DNA from 2 places in the Streptomyces sp. NPDC012825 genome. Region 2 is predicted to be linked to the other one. Evidence: riboswitches for the same ligand, from Rfam matches in the RefSeq annotation. Region 2 holds a riboswitch; the other holds the start of a gene.
What was found. Region 2 has a riboswitch for cyclic di-AMP ahead of ACFY7E_RS08660 (M23 family metallopeptidase). Riboswitches for the same ligand answer to the same signal wherever they lie in the genome.

Region 1 (5,453 bases), on a different contig from region 2:
GCCGTACCAGGTGAACGGCAATCCGGACCGCTTCGAGTTCGGCTCCGGCGGCAAGATCCTGGCCTGGTTCTCGATGACGAACCGGGGGGCGGAGGCCAGGCGGGCCGCGCACTTCCCGATCCACCCGCACCAGTACCGCGACACGGCCGCCTGGCAGTACACCGTGGACCCCGGCGGCACGGCCACCGACTTCTTCAACATCGGCACGGGCTCGGGGTCCGGGAAGTACGACCTCTCGACGATGGGACCGAACCGCTTCCTGCGCCGGTTCGTCGGCGACGCCTCCAAGGCGGGCAGGGACGTCGAGGTGGCGGCCCGGTTCGCGACCGAACCGGGGATGGGGAAGACGGCCCTCTGGTTCAGGATGACCAACGCCTCCGGCGGGCCCGTCACCTTCATGGTCCGCTCCAACGCCTACCGGACGGACGGGCCGTGGACGTACACGGTGCCGGCGAACTCCAGCACGAGGACTTCTTCAACGCCGTCGCCCACCAGAAGGGCTGGTACGACTTCACGGTCACCACCGGCGTCGACGGGACCTGGTCGCGCCGGTACACCGGCCACATCGAGAACGGGGCCACGAGCGCCAGCGGTTGATCCCGGCCGACCGGGCGCGGGGGCGTGCGGGGCTCCCCGCGCCCGGGCGGCGCCGTCAACGGCCGGCGTGCGCGGCGCGGCGGATCGTGGCGTCGAGGAGGGCGAGGGCGTCGTCGGCCGTGCGCCCGGGGGCCCGGTTCCACGGACCGATGAGGTCCCGCCACCCCCGCGACCGCAGCTCGGTCATGATCCAGGCGGCCGCCTCGTTCATGGTGTCCGTGCCGCCGTAGCCGAGGCGGTGGGCGGCGAGGAGCGCCCCGCAGACGCAGCGGGCCCCCCGTCTGTCGCGCAGCTTGTACGGGGCGTTCTGCCAGCCCCACTCGGTCAGGACGAGGCGCGCGTAGCCGAGGTGGACCGAGGGGCGCAGCTCGGCCCGGCCGACCCGGCGCCACACGTGGAGGCGGTCCGGCAGCACGGCTCCGATCCGGCCGGGGAGGCGGCGCTCGACGGGGCCCGGGGCCGGAAGCGCGTCGAGCGCCTCGGCCACGAGCCGCTCCACGGGCACGCTGAGCAGGTCCCGCCAGCTCTCCTCCCGGCCCGGCGCCGGGGGTTCGGGGGCGGGCGCCGGCGGTTCGGGGGCGGTCCAGTCGGTGACGATCCGCTGCCAGACGGCGCTCTCGTAGAGGGCGGCCGCCTCGCGGTCGAGGACGTCGGGGGTGTCGGGGGTGAGCTGGGGGGCGGCGGGGGACATCGGGCGGCTCCTGGGTCGGGCGCTTCATCCTTCGGGAGGAATGTCGGCTTTGAGCATCTTGCCCTTGAATGCCAGCGATCGCCCTCGGGTGCCCCAAAGCGCCCCTTTACGCCCCCAGAGGCCCCACCTCGCCGATTTTCGTCTTATTTCCCCATCAATGGAAGTACATCGCATATTCGGACATAACCCGCCTGGTGACGCGACTCACTCCGCACGGGCCGCCGCACCGCGCCGCCCTCCCCCACCCCTTACCGCACAAGGAAGTTCGGCGTTTCCCGAGCCCGACCGATCTTGAATTCCTCGAATTCGGTGATCCTTTTGCGAGGAACGACGTCCTGATCCTCTTGTTATTCGCCGCATTACTGGCCTACGGTCACCTCCATTCGAGCGGAACGCCTAATCCTGCCACCGCTCGGAAACCTCCCTTTTCACCCGACGGCAGGAGCGGGGGACCCACGAATACGCCGGTCCGGATTCCGGAACGGCTCGGGGTGCAGCCGCGTGCGCGCGGCCGGACATCTCCCGTCCGAACCCGACAGCTCACCTCGTAGGCGCCGGAGAGGAATCCGTCATGCCTGCACACGGCAAGCACCGCCGCCCCCGCCGCAACCACGTCTCCCGTGGCCTCGCCCTGGTCGGCGCCGGTGGAGCCGCCCTGGCCCTGCCCCTGATCGCCCCCGCCACGGCCGGCGCCGCGCCCGCCGCCGGGACCCCGGAGATCGCCGCCACGGCCTTCACCGCCCCGGCCGCCGCCAAGGCTCCGGCCGCCCCGGCGACCACGCGCACGTACACCGTCGTGAGCGGTGACTCGCTTTCCCTGATCGCCCACAAGAAGGGAATTCAGGGAGGCTGGAAGAGCCTTTACCGCGCCAACCAGAGCGCCGTGGGTGACAATCCGTCACTCATCCACCCGGGTCTGGAACTGACGATTCATCGGGGCACTGCCAAGGCCGCCCCGACGCAGGCGGAGAAGCGGGAAAAGACGGGGCGGAAGGCCACCGCGAAGGCGGAGAAGTCCGCTTCGACCGAACGGGCGAACCGCTCCGAGCGCCGCGCGACCGCGCCGTCCGCCGGCACGGGGGCCTCCGCCGCCGCCCCGGCCTCCGCCGCCGTTCCGGCCGCCCCGGTCGAGGCCGCTCCGGTCGCCGCCACCCAGTACACCGACAACCTCGACGGCTGGATCCGGCAGTCGCTGGACGTCATGGCCCAGCACGGCATCCCCGGTTCCTACGAGGGCATCCACCGCAACATCATGCGCGAGTCCTCCGGGAACCCGCTGGCCATCAACAACTGGGACATCAACGCCGTCAACGGCACCCCCTCGAAGGGCCTCCTCCAGGTCATCGAGCCGACCTTCCTGGCCTACCACGTGCCCGGCACGTCGATGGACATGTACGACCCGGTCGCCAACATCACCGCCGCCTGCAACTACGCGGCCGACCGCTACGGCTCCATCGACAACGTCGACAGCGCGTACTAGTCCGCACCGGGTGCTTCCGGGGCGCCCCGGCCCCGGAAGTGCCCGGTGAACCAGGAGGCGGCGAGCTCCGCCACCTCCTCCAGGGCTCCGGGCTCCTCGAAGAGGTGGGTGGCGCCCTCCACCACGGCCAGCCGGTTCTCGCAGCGCAGCAGCGCCCCGGCCCGTCGGTTGAGGTCCAGGACCAGCGGGTCCTCGCCCCCCACCACCAGGAGCGTCGGGGCGCGCACCCCGGCGAGCCGGTCGGCCGCGAGGTCCGGCCGGCCGCCGCGCGAGACGACGGCGGCGACGGGGGACGCGGGATCGCCCGCCGCCCACAGCGCGGCCGCCGCGCCCGTGCTCGCGCCGAAGTAGCCGAGCGGGAGACCCGCGACACCGGGCCGCTCGGCCAGCCGTTCCGTGACCCCGGCGAGCCGGCCCGCGAGGAGCGGGGTGTCGAAGACGTGCGCCCGATCGGCCGCCTCGGCCTCGCCGAGCAGGTCGAACAGCAGGGTCCCGAGACCGGCCCTGTTCAACTCCGCGGCGACCGCCCGGTTCCGGGGGCTGTGGCGGCTGCTGCCGCTGCCGTGGGCGAACAGGACGAGACCGACGGCTCCCTCGGGCACGGCCAGCCTTCCCGCGAGGGCGGTGCCGTCGACCGGAATCCGTACGTCCGTGTCCCGGACGACGGGGTCGCGCGCGGCCCGGCTCCGGTCCAGACAGGCGATCACCTCGTCGTCCGGCGTCTGCGGGAAGTCCCGGTAGAACTGGCCGACGGCGTAGAACCCCTCCGGGGTGTCGACGCCGACGGTCTCGTCGGCCTCGCCGCCGAGCCGGGCCGTCCAGCCGGGCGGCGCGACCGGCACCGCGAGGACGATCCGGGCCGCGCCCCGGGCGCGGACCACCCGGCAGGCCGCCAGGGCCGTGGCGCCGGTGGCGAGCCCGTCGTCGACGACGAGGACCGTCCGTCCTTCGAGCGGGACGGGTGTCCGGCTGCCCCGGTAACGGCGGGCGCGCTGCTCCAGCTCGGCCAGTTCCCGCTCCTCCACGGCTGCCAGTGCGCGGGCGTCCACGCCGGTCTCGTGCAGCACCTGCTCGTTGAGCACCCGGACCCCGCCCTCGCCGATCGCCCCCATCGCGACCTCCGGCCGACGGGGCACGCCCAGCTTCCGGACGAGACAGATGTCGAGGGGGGCGCCGAGGGCGTCGGCGACCTCCGCGGCCACCGGCACGCCGCCGCGCGGAAGGCCGAGGACCACGACGTCCCGGCCCTTGAAGTGGTCGAGCCGGGCGGCGAGCCGCCGTCCCGCGTCGCTGCGATCGCTGAAGACCATGGTCCGACGCCCTTCCGCCCGTGCGGCCGCCCGGGCGGGCCCGGGACGGACGACCGCGTTCTTCCAGGGTAGGCGCGTCGGGCCGCTCGGCGAGGCGGGCCGCGGGTGTGCCGCGGGCGTTCCCGTCAGGCGGCGAGGAAGGCCTCGATGGCCTCGGCGAGGGCCTTCGGGGTCTCCTCGGGGGCGTAGTGCCCGGCGTCCTCGATGACTTCGAGGCGTGCGTTGGGGTACCACCGCAGCCAGGTGCCCTCCATCGCCTCGGCGCCGAGCGCCGGGTCGTGCGCGCCGACGACGAGGAGGACGGGCGTGGGGTTGTCGCGGACGCGCTCGTGGAAGTCGGCGCGGGACCAGGAGTCCAGATAGGCCCGGAAGGCCGTGGCGGAGGAGCGGTCGAGGGAGCGGTCGACGAGCGCGCCCAGCCAGGCGTCGTCGTACCGGCCTCCGGTGGTGTGGTCGATGATCACGCGCCGGCGGGCCGGATCCCCCGCGGCTCCGGCGAAGAGCTCCCAGGACTCCCCGTCGAGGGGGAACCCGGCGGCGGAGACCGGTGAGACGCCGATGAGCGAGCGGACGCGGTCGGGGGCTTCGAGGAGCACCAGCTGGGCCGCCTTGCCGCCCATGGAGTGGCCGATGACGGAGAAGGAGTCCCAGCCGAGGTCGTCGGCGACCGCCAGGGCGTCGGCCGCGACCTCCTCCATCGTGTAGGCGCCCTCGTGGTCGAGCGCCTCGCCGTAGCCCCGGCAGTCGACGAAGGCGTAGGTGCCGACGTCACCGTCCAGATGGGCGCGCAGCGGGGCGAAGCTGGTGCAGTCGCCGAACCAGTTGTGGAGGACGAGTGCCCTCCCCGGCCCTTCGCCGTGGACGTCGTACGGAAGAACCCGGCCGGTCATCGTGCCCCCTGGTCGCGCGGTGACGCCGCCGCGCGTCGTCGGCGGCGGTCGACCACCGAGTGTGACGGCCCGGACGCGTGTGGTCAACGTCTCCGTCCGGTGGAGGGTCCTCCGGGATGCGGGGGCTTCGGCCCCGGGGGCATCCTTGCTGTGTGACCTCGCACGGCGCTTCCGGCTCCGGCCCGGCGGGCGGTACCGGGCGTCCGTACGGGAGCGGAGCCGGCGACGAGCCCGCTTCCGGTTCCCTGACGTGGGCGCTCGCGGAGGCGGCCCTCGGGGTTGTGGAGGAGGTCGGCGGATACGCGGGCGGGGTGTATCTGCGCTCCGAGACGCCGGGGCTGCTGAGGCTCGCGGTCCTCGTGGGGCTGCCGGGGCCGTTGTTCCGCCCGTGGTGGCGGATGCACGCCAACCGGCCGTTCCCGGTGGCGGAGGTCCACCGGTCGGGCCAGGCCGTCCACCTCGCCGACGTCGAGGAGGCGATGCGG
Region 2 (5,453 bases):
GTCGCAGGTTCAAATCCTGTCCCCGCTACTCAGTAGTGACGAAGGCCCGGATCCTCTTGGATCCGGGCCTTCGTCGTTCTCCGGGGCCTTCGTCGTTCCCCCGGTGTTTCCGGTTGACCTTGACGCGACGTCAAGATCTAGCGTTTCCGTCATGGAGTGGTCGATCCAGGAGATCGCCAAGAAGGCCGGCACCACCAGCCGCACCCTCCGGCACTACGGGGAGCGCGGACTGCTGGAGCCGAGCCGGATCGGCGCGAACGGTTACCGGTACTACGACCGGGCGGCGCTCGTGCGGTTGCAGCGGATCCTGCTGCTGCGCGAGCTGGGGCTCTCGCTGCCCGCCATCGCGGAGGTCCTCGCGGGCCAGCGGGACACCTCCGCCGCCCTGCGCACCCATCTCGCCCTCCTGGAGCAGGAGCGCGAGCGCATCGGACGCCAGATCATGTCGGTGCGGACCACTCTCCACAAGACCGAGAAGGGAGAGGAACTCATGGCGGACGAGATGTTCGACGGTTTCGACCACACGAGATACGAGGAGGAGGTCACCCACCGCTGGGGTCGCGAGGCGTACGAGCAGGGCGACCGGTGGTGGCGCTCGCTGGACGAGGAGCAGAAGCGGGCGTTCATGGAGGAGCAGGCCGGCATCGCCCGCGACTTCGGGAAGGCGGCACGGGACGGTCTGGCCGCCGACAGCGACGAGGTGCAGGCCCTCGCGCGGCGCCAGGTCGCCTGGCTGTCGACCACCACGGCGCCGACCAGGGAGTACGTGATCGGCCTCGGCCGGATGTACGTCGACGACCCCCGCTTCACCAGGAACTACGACAGGTACGGCGAGGGCACCGCGGTCCTCGTCCGGGACGCGCTGGCGGTCTACGCCGAGCGGAACATGTAGCTCCCGGGCGGCCTCCCGTCGGCTTTTCGGGCGGCCCACGTCAGCTTTTCGGGCGGCCCCGTCGGCTTCTCGCGCGGCCCCCGTCGGCCTCCCGGACGGCTCCGTACGCCGGTCGGCCGTGCGGAGTCGCCGTCCGCCGGGGCTGCGGCCACCCTGGAAGGGCGCGGTACGGGGCCGCGGCCGGGCGGACCGGGCAGGAGAGAACAGGTGGGGCACCCCCCAGGATCGGCGGGCGCAGGGAGGCGGGGCGGCGAGGGCCGTCCCGCGTACCGGGGCACCCGGCGGTTCATCCGCGCGCTGCCGCCGCTGATCATCGTGGGCGGTGTCCTCTTCGACGTGACGACCCCCGCCCCGTACACCGCCTCGCCGATGCTCGCCGCCGCCCCGCTGGTCGCCGCGCCCTTCTTCTCCCTGCTCACGACCCTCCTCACCGGGATCGCCGCCGTTCTCGCCTCGGTCGGCCTCTACCTCTTCAGCGACGACGTCACCCGCGCCCCGGCCGTCGCCGAGACCCTGACCGTGTGCACCGTCTCCGGACTCGCCCTCCTCATCAACCGGGTGGTGCGCCGCAGCGGCGAGCGGCTCGCCTCGGCGCGGGTCATCGCGGAGACCGCGCAGAAGGCGGTGCTGCCGACGCCCGCCGAGCGGATCGGCGGGCTGCGGTGCGCGGCCCGTTACGAGGCGGCGCAGGCGGACGCGTTCATCGGTGGCGACCTCTTCGCCGTGCAGGACACCCCGCACGGGGTGCGGCTCGTGGTCGGGGACGTACGGGGCAAGGGCCTCGACGCGGTCGAGGCCGTCGCCGTCGTCATCGGGGCCTTCCGGGAAGCGGCCGAGCAGGAGCGGACCCTGGAGGGCGTGGCACAGCGGCTCGAACGGGCGCTGGACCGGGAGGGCACCCGCCGGGACAGCCTCGACGCCGTCGAGGGGTTCACCACCGCCGTCCTGGCCGAGATCCCGCGCTCCGACGGCAGCGGCACCTTCGACGGCTTCGTACGGGTGGTCAACCGGGGGCACCCGCCCCCGCTGGTGCTGCACGGGGACGGGCGGGTCGAACCGGTCGACCCGATCCGGCCGGCGCTGCCCCTCGGCATGGGGGACCTCGCGTCGTGGCCGGACCGCGCCGAGGCCCGGCCGTATCCGCCGGGCACGACGCTGCTCTTCTACACCGACGGCCTCTCGGAGGCGCGGAACGCCCAGGGCGTCTTCTACGACCCGGCGGAGCGGCTGTCCGGGCGGATCTTCCCCGGCCCGGAGGAGGTGCTCGACGCGCTCGTGGACGACGTACGGCTCCACACGGGCGGCGGGGCGACGGACGACATGGCGCTGCTCGCGCTGAGCCGCCCGGCGGCGGGGCAGCCGGAGCGGCGCCGGACGATGCCGGTGGTGCCGCCCGGCGGGTCCCGTCGCTGATTCGGAGGCGGGTCCCGTCGCCTCTCCGGAGGTGGGCCGCGGTCCCGTCACCAGGGGTAGTCGGCAGGTCTCCCTGCGATAACAATTGACGAACCGTCAGGTTGCGGGAGTTTTAGCCTTCCTGGACCTCGCCTCGCTGAAGGGGGGTCAAGTCGGACCATTCCCTGCCAATTCAATGAACGATCACGGGGAACGGCTTGGAATAGAGACCCCCTGTCTATTAACGTTCGATAACGCAGCGCGGTCGTCCCAGCCGTCGCAAGAGACGGCACCGTGCGCATGCGCCGAATCCCGAAAGGGAACCGGGGAACCACCATTTGGGGTGAATCGAGCCCTTCGCACCCGTGCGACCGGGCCCGTAGGAGACCTTCCTGCTCCGAACCCGTCAGCTAACCCGGTAGGCGAGAAGGAAGGAAAGGAGCGCGCCTCCGTGGCGTCCAACACCCCTGCCCCCGAAGCCCCCTTCGATGCCTTCGGCGGCGGTGCGGCCTCCTCCGTCCCGGACACCGAGTGGAATCCCACCGAGGACTCCCTCCGCGCCCAGAACCGCTCCGGCGGCCGGCACCGGGTCGTCAAGCAGCGCTCCGGCTTCGCCCGTTCCTCCACCGTCCTCGGCGTCGGCGTCATCGCGGCCGTCGGCGCGGGCGGCCTCGCCACCGCGCAGGACAAGCCGCCGGTGGCCATATCGCTCCCGGACCTTCCGGACCTGAACCTGCCCGACGCCCACGACCTCCCCGGCGTCGGCACCCTCCTGTCCGACCAGGAGGAGGAGCGGGAGACGGTCCCCGCGGACCGCGCCAATCCGAACCCGCTGACCTCCGCCACGTACACCACCGAGGCCGACGGGCAGGCCGCGCGGACCGGGCAGGTCACGCGGGCGAGCCTGACGACGACGGCGGACGCCCCGAGCACCGCCGACGCCGGCGAGGCCCTGCGCGCCCGCATCCTCCAGCAGGCCGAGCAGCAGCAGGCCTCCGCCGACGCCGCCGAGAAGGCCGCGGTGGAGAAGGCGGCCGCCGAGAAGGCCGCCGCCGAGGCGCAGGCCAAGGCCGACGCGGCGGAGAAGGAGGCCGCGGAGGCGAAGGCGAAGGCCGAGGCGGAGGCCAAGGCCAAGGCGGAGGAGGAAGCCAGGGCGAAGGCCGAGGCCGAGCGCCTCGCCCAGCTCGCCGCCAGCTACTCGATGCCCCTCTCCTCGTACAGCCTCACCGCCACCTACATGCAGTCCGGCTCGATGTGGTCCTCCGGCTACCACACCGGCCTCGACTTCGCGGCCCCCACCGGCACCCCGCTCAAGGCGGTCCACGGCGCCACGGTCAAGTCGGCGGGCTGGTCCGGCTCCTACGGCTACCGGATCGTCCTGGAGCTGGAGGACGGCACCGAGGTCTGGTACTGCCACCTCTCCTCCATGACGGTCTCCGCCGGCCAGACCGTGGGCACCGGCGAGACGATCGGCCGCGTCGGCGCCACCGGGAACGTCTCCGGCGCCCACCTCCACCTGGAGATCCACCCCGGCGGCGGCGACGGCGTCGACCCGGCGGCCTGGCTGCGCTCCAAGGGCCTGACGGTCTGACCCCGGAGACCCGGAAACCGGGAAACCATACGAAAACCGCGTGGAGACCCTCCGGAAACCGCGCGGAATAGGCCCGGCGGCGGGGACCGTTGACCACCCCATGACCTCTCTCCGTACGCTGGGCACGTCCGACCTGCACGTCTTCCCGCTCGCCCTCGGCGGCAACGTCTTCGGCTGGACCGCCGACGAGGCGCAGTCCTTCGCCGTCCTCGACGCCTACGCCGCCGCGGGCGGCAACTTCATCGACTCCGCCGACGTCTACTCGGCCTGGGCCGAGGGCAACGAGGGCGGCGAGTCCGAGACCGTCATCGGCCGCTGGCTCGCCTCCCGGGGCAACCGCGACGATGTCGTCGTCGCCACCAAGGCGGGCGCCCACCCCCGGTTCAAGGGGCTCTCCGCCCCCACGATCAAGGCCGCCGCCGAGGAGTCCCTGCGCCGCCTCGGCACCGACCGCATCGACCTGTACTACACCCACTTCGACGACGAGTCCGTCCCCGTCGAGGAGATCGTCACCGCCCTCGACCAGCTGGTGAGGGACGGCAAGGTACGGGCCGTCGCCGCCTCCAACATCTCCCCGGAGCGGCTCCGCGCCTCCCTCGACTTCGCCGAGGCCGAGGGCCTCGCCCGCTACGTCGCCCTCCAGCCGCACTACAACCTGGTCTCCCGCGAGACCTACGAGGGCCCGCTCCTGGAGACCGCCGAGAAGACGGGGCTCGCCGCCGTCCCGTACTACGGCCTGGCCTCCGGCTTCCTCACCGGCAAGTACCGCCCCGGCGGCAGCGTCGACAGCGCCCGCGCCGCCGGAGCCGGCAAGCACCTCGACACCGAGCGGGGCCGGGCCGTGCTCTCCGCGCTCGACGCGGTCGCCGGGGCGCACGGCGCGGAGCCCGCCGCCGTCGCCCTCGCCTGGCTCGCCTCCCGGCCGACGGTCGTCGCGCCGATCGCCTCGGCCCGTACGGTCGAACAGCTCCCGGCCCTGGTCGCGTCCGCCGGCCTGGAACTCACGGAGGAGGAGCTGACCCTCCTGACCGAGGCGTCGGCGGTCCGGGGCTGACGCCGGACGGGTCCTAACCGCGGTAGGGGTTGTAGCCGCCGTAGTCCAGGTACTGCGGCGGCGTCCACGCCCGGCCCGTCGCCCGGGCCGCGTACGTCAGCGCGGGCGAGGCGACCGCCCTGCGCTGCCACAGGTGGTGCAGCAGCTCCTGCTCGCGGGCCGCGAAGTCGGGCCCGGCGGTGCCGCGCCGGGCCCGGTCCCGCAGGAACGCGAGGGTCGTCGCGAAGGACTCGTACTCGCCGACCGCTCGCGCGCCCTGCTCGCCGTACGTCCGGACGGCGTAGGAGCGGGCGAGCTGCCGGGCCCGCATCGAGGAGAGCGCGAGCGGCTCGTCGGGGGAGAGCCAGCCGGCCGCCGCGTACGCCGGGAGCTCCCCGGAGACCGTGCGCAGCTCCCGCTGCCGGCTCCACACCGCGAGCCAGGTCAGCAGGCCGAAGGCCGGCATCATCAGCGCCCCGTACACCGCGAAGAAGGCCCAGGGGCCGCCGAAGGTGGCCGAGCCGTTCCAGGCGGCGTGCATGCCC

Region 1: linked by a shared signal. The riboswitch ahead of ACFY7E_RS17320 (transglycosylase SLT domain-containing protein) and the one ahead of ACFY7E_RS08660 (M23 family metallopeptidase) in region 2 are both predicted to bind cyclic di-AMP.

Annotation. Positions count from the first base shown of each region.
Region 1 is NZ_JBIBBZ010000007.1:3,719-9,171, reverse strand. It holds partial or broken gene ACFY7E_RS17330 (phosphocholine-specific phospholipase C) at 1-597, shown strand, start outside; gene ACFY7E_RS17325 (hypothetical protein) at 653-1,288, opposite strand; cyclic di-AMP (ydaO/yuaA leader) riboswitch at 1,672-1,855, shown strand; gene ACFY7E_RS17320 (transglycosylase SLT domain-containing protein) at 1,860-2,768, shown strand; gene ACFY7E_RS17315 (phosphoribosyltransferase family protein) at 2,765-4,078, opposite strand; gene ACFY7E_RS17310 (alpha/beta fold hydrolase) at 4,204-4,968, opposite strand; gene ACFY7E_RS17305 (SpoIIE family protein phosphatase) at 5,121-5,453, shown strand, end outside.
Region 2 is NZ_JBIBBZ010000003.1:21,025-26,477, reverse strand. It holds tRNA gene ACFY7E_RS08675 (tRNA-Met) at 1-28, shown strand, start outside; gene ACFY7E_RS08670 (MerR family transcriptional regulator) at 152-892, shown strand; gene ACFY7E_RS08665 (PP2C family protein-serine/threonine phosphatase) at 1,100-2,305, shown strand; cyclic di-AMP (ydaO/yuaA leader) riboswitch at 2,578-2,724, shown strand; gene ACFY7E_RS08660 (M23 family metallopeptidase) at 2,736-3,875, shown strand; gene ACFY7E_RS08655 (aldo/keto reductase) at 3,976-4,929, shown strand; gene ACFY7E_RS08650 (PrsW family intramembrane metalloprotease) at 4,943-5,453, opposite strand, start outside.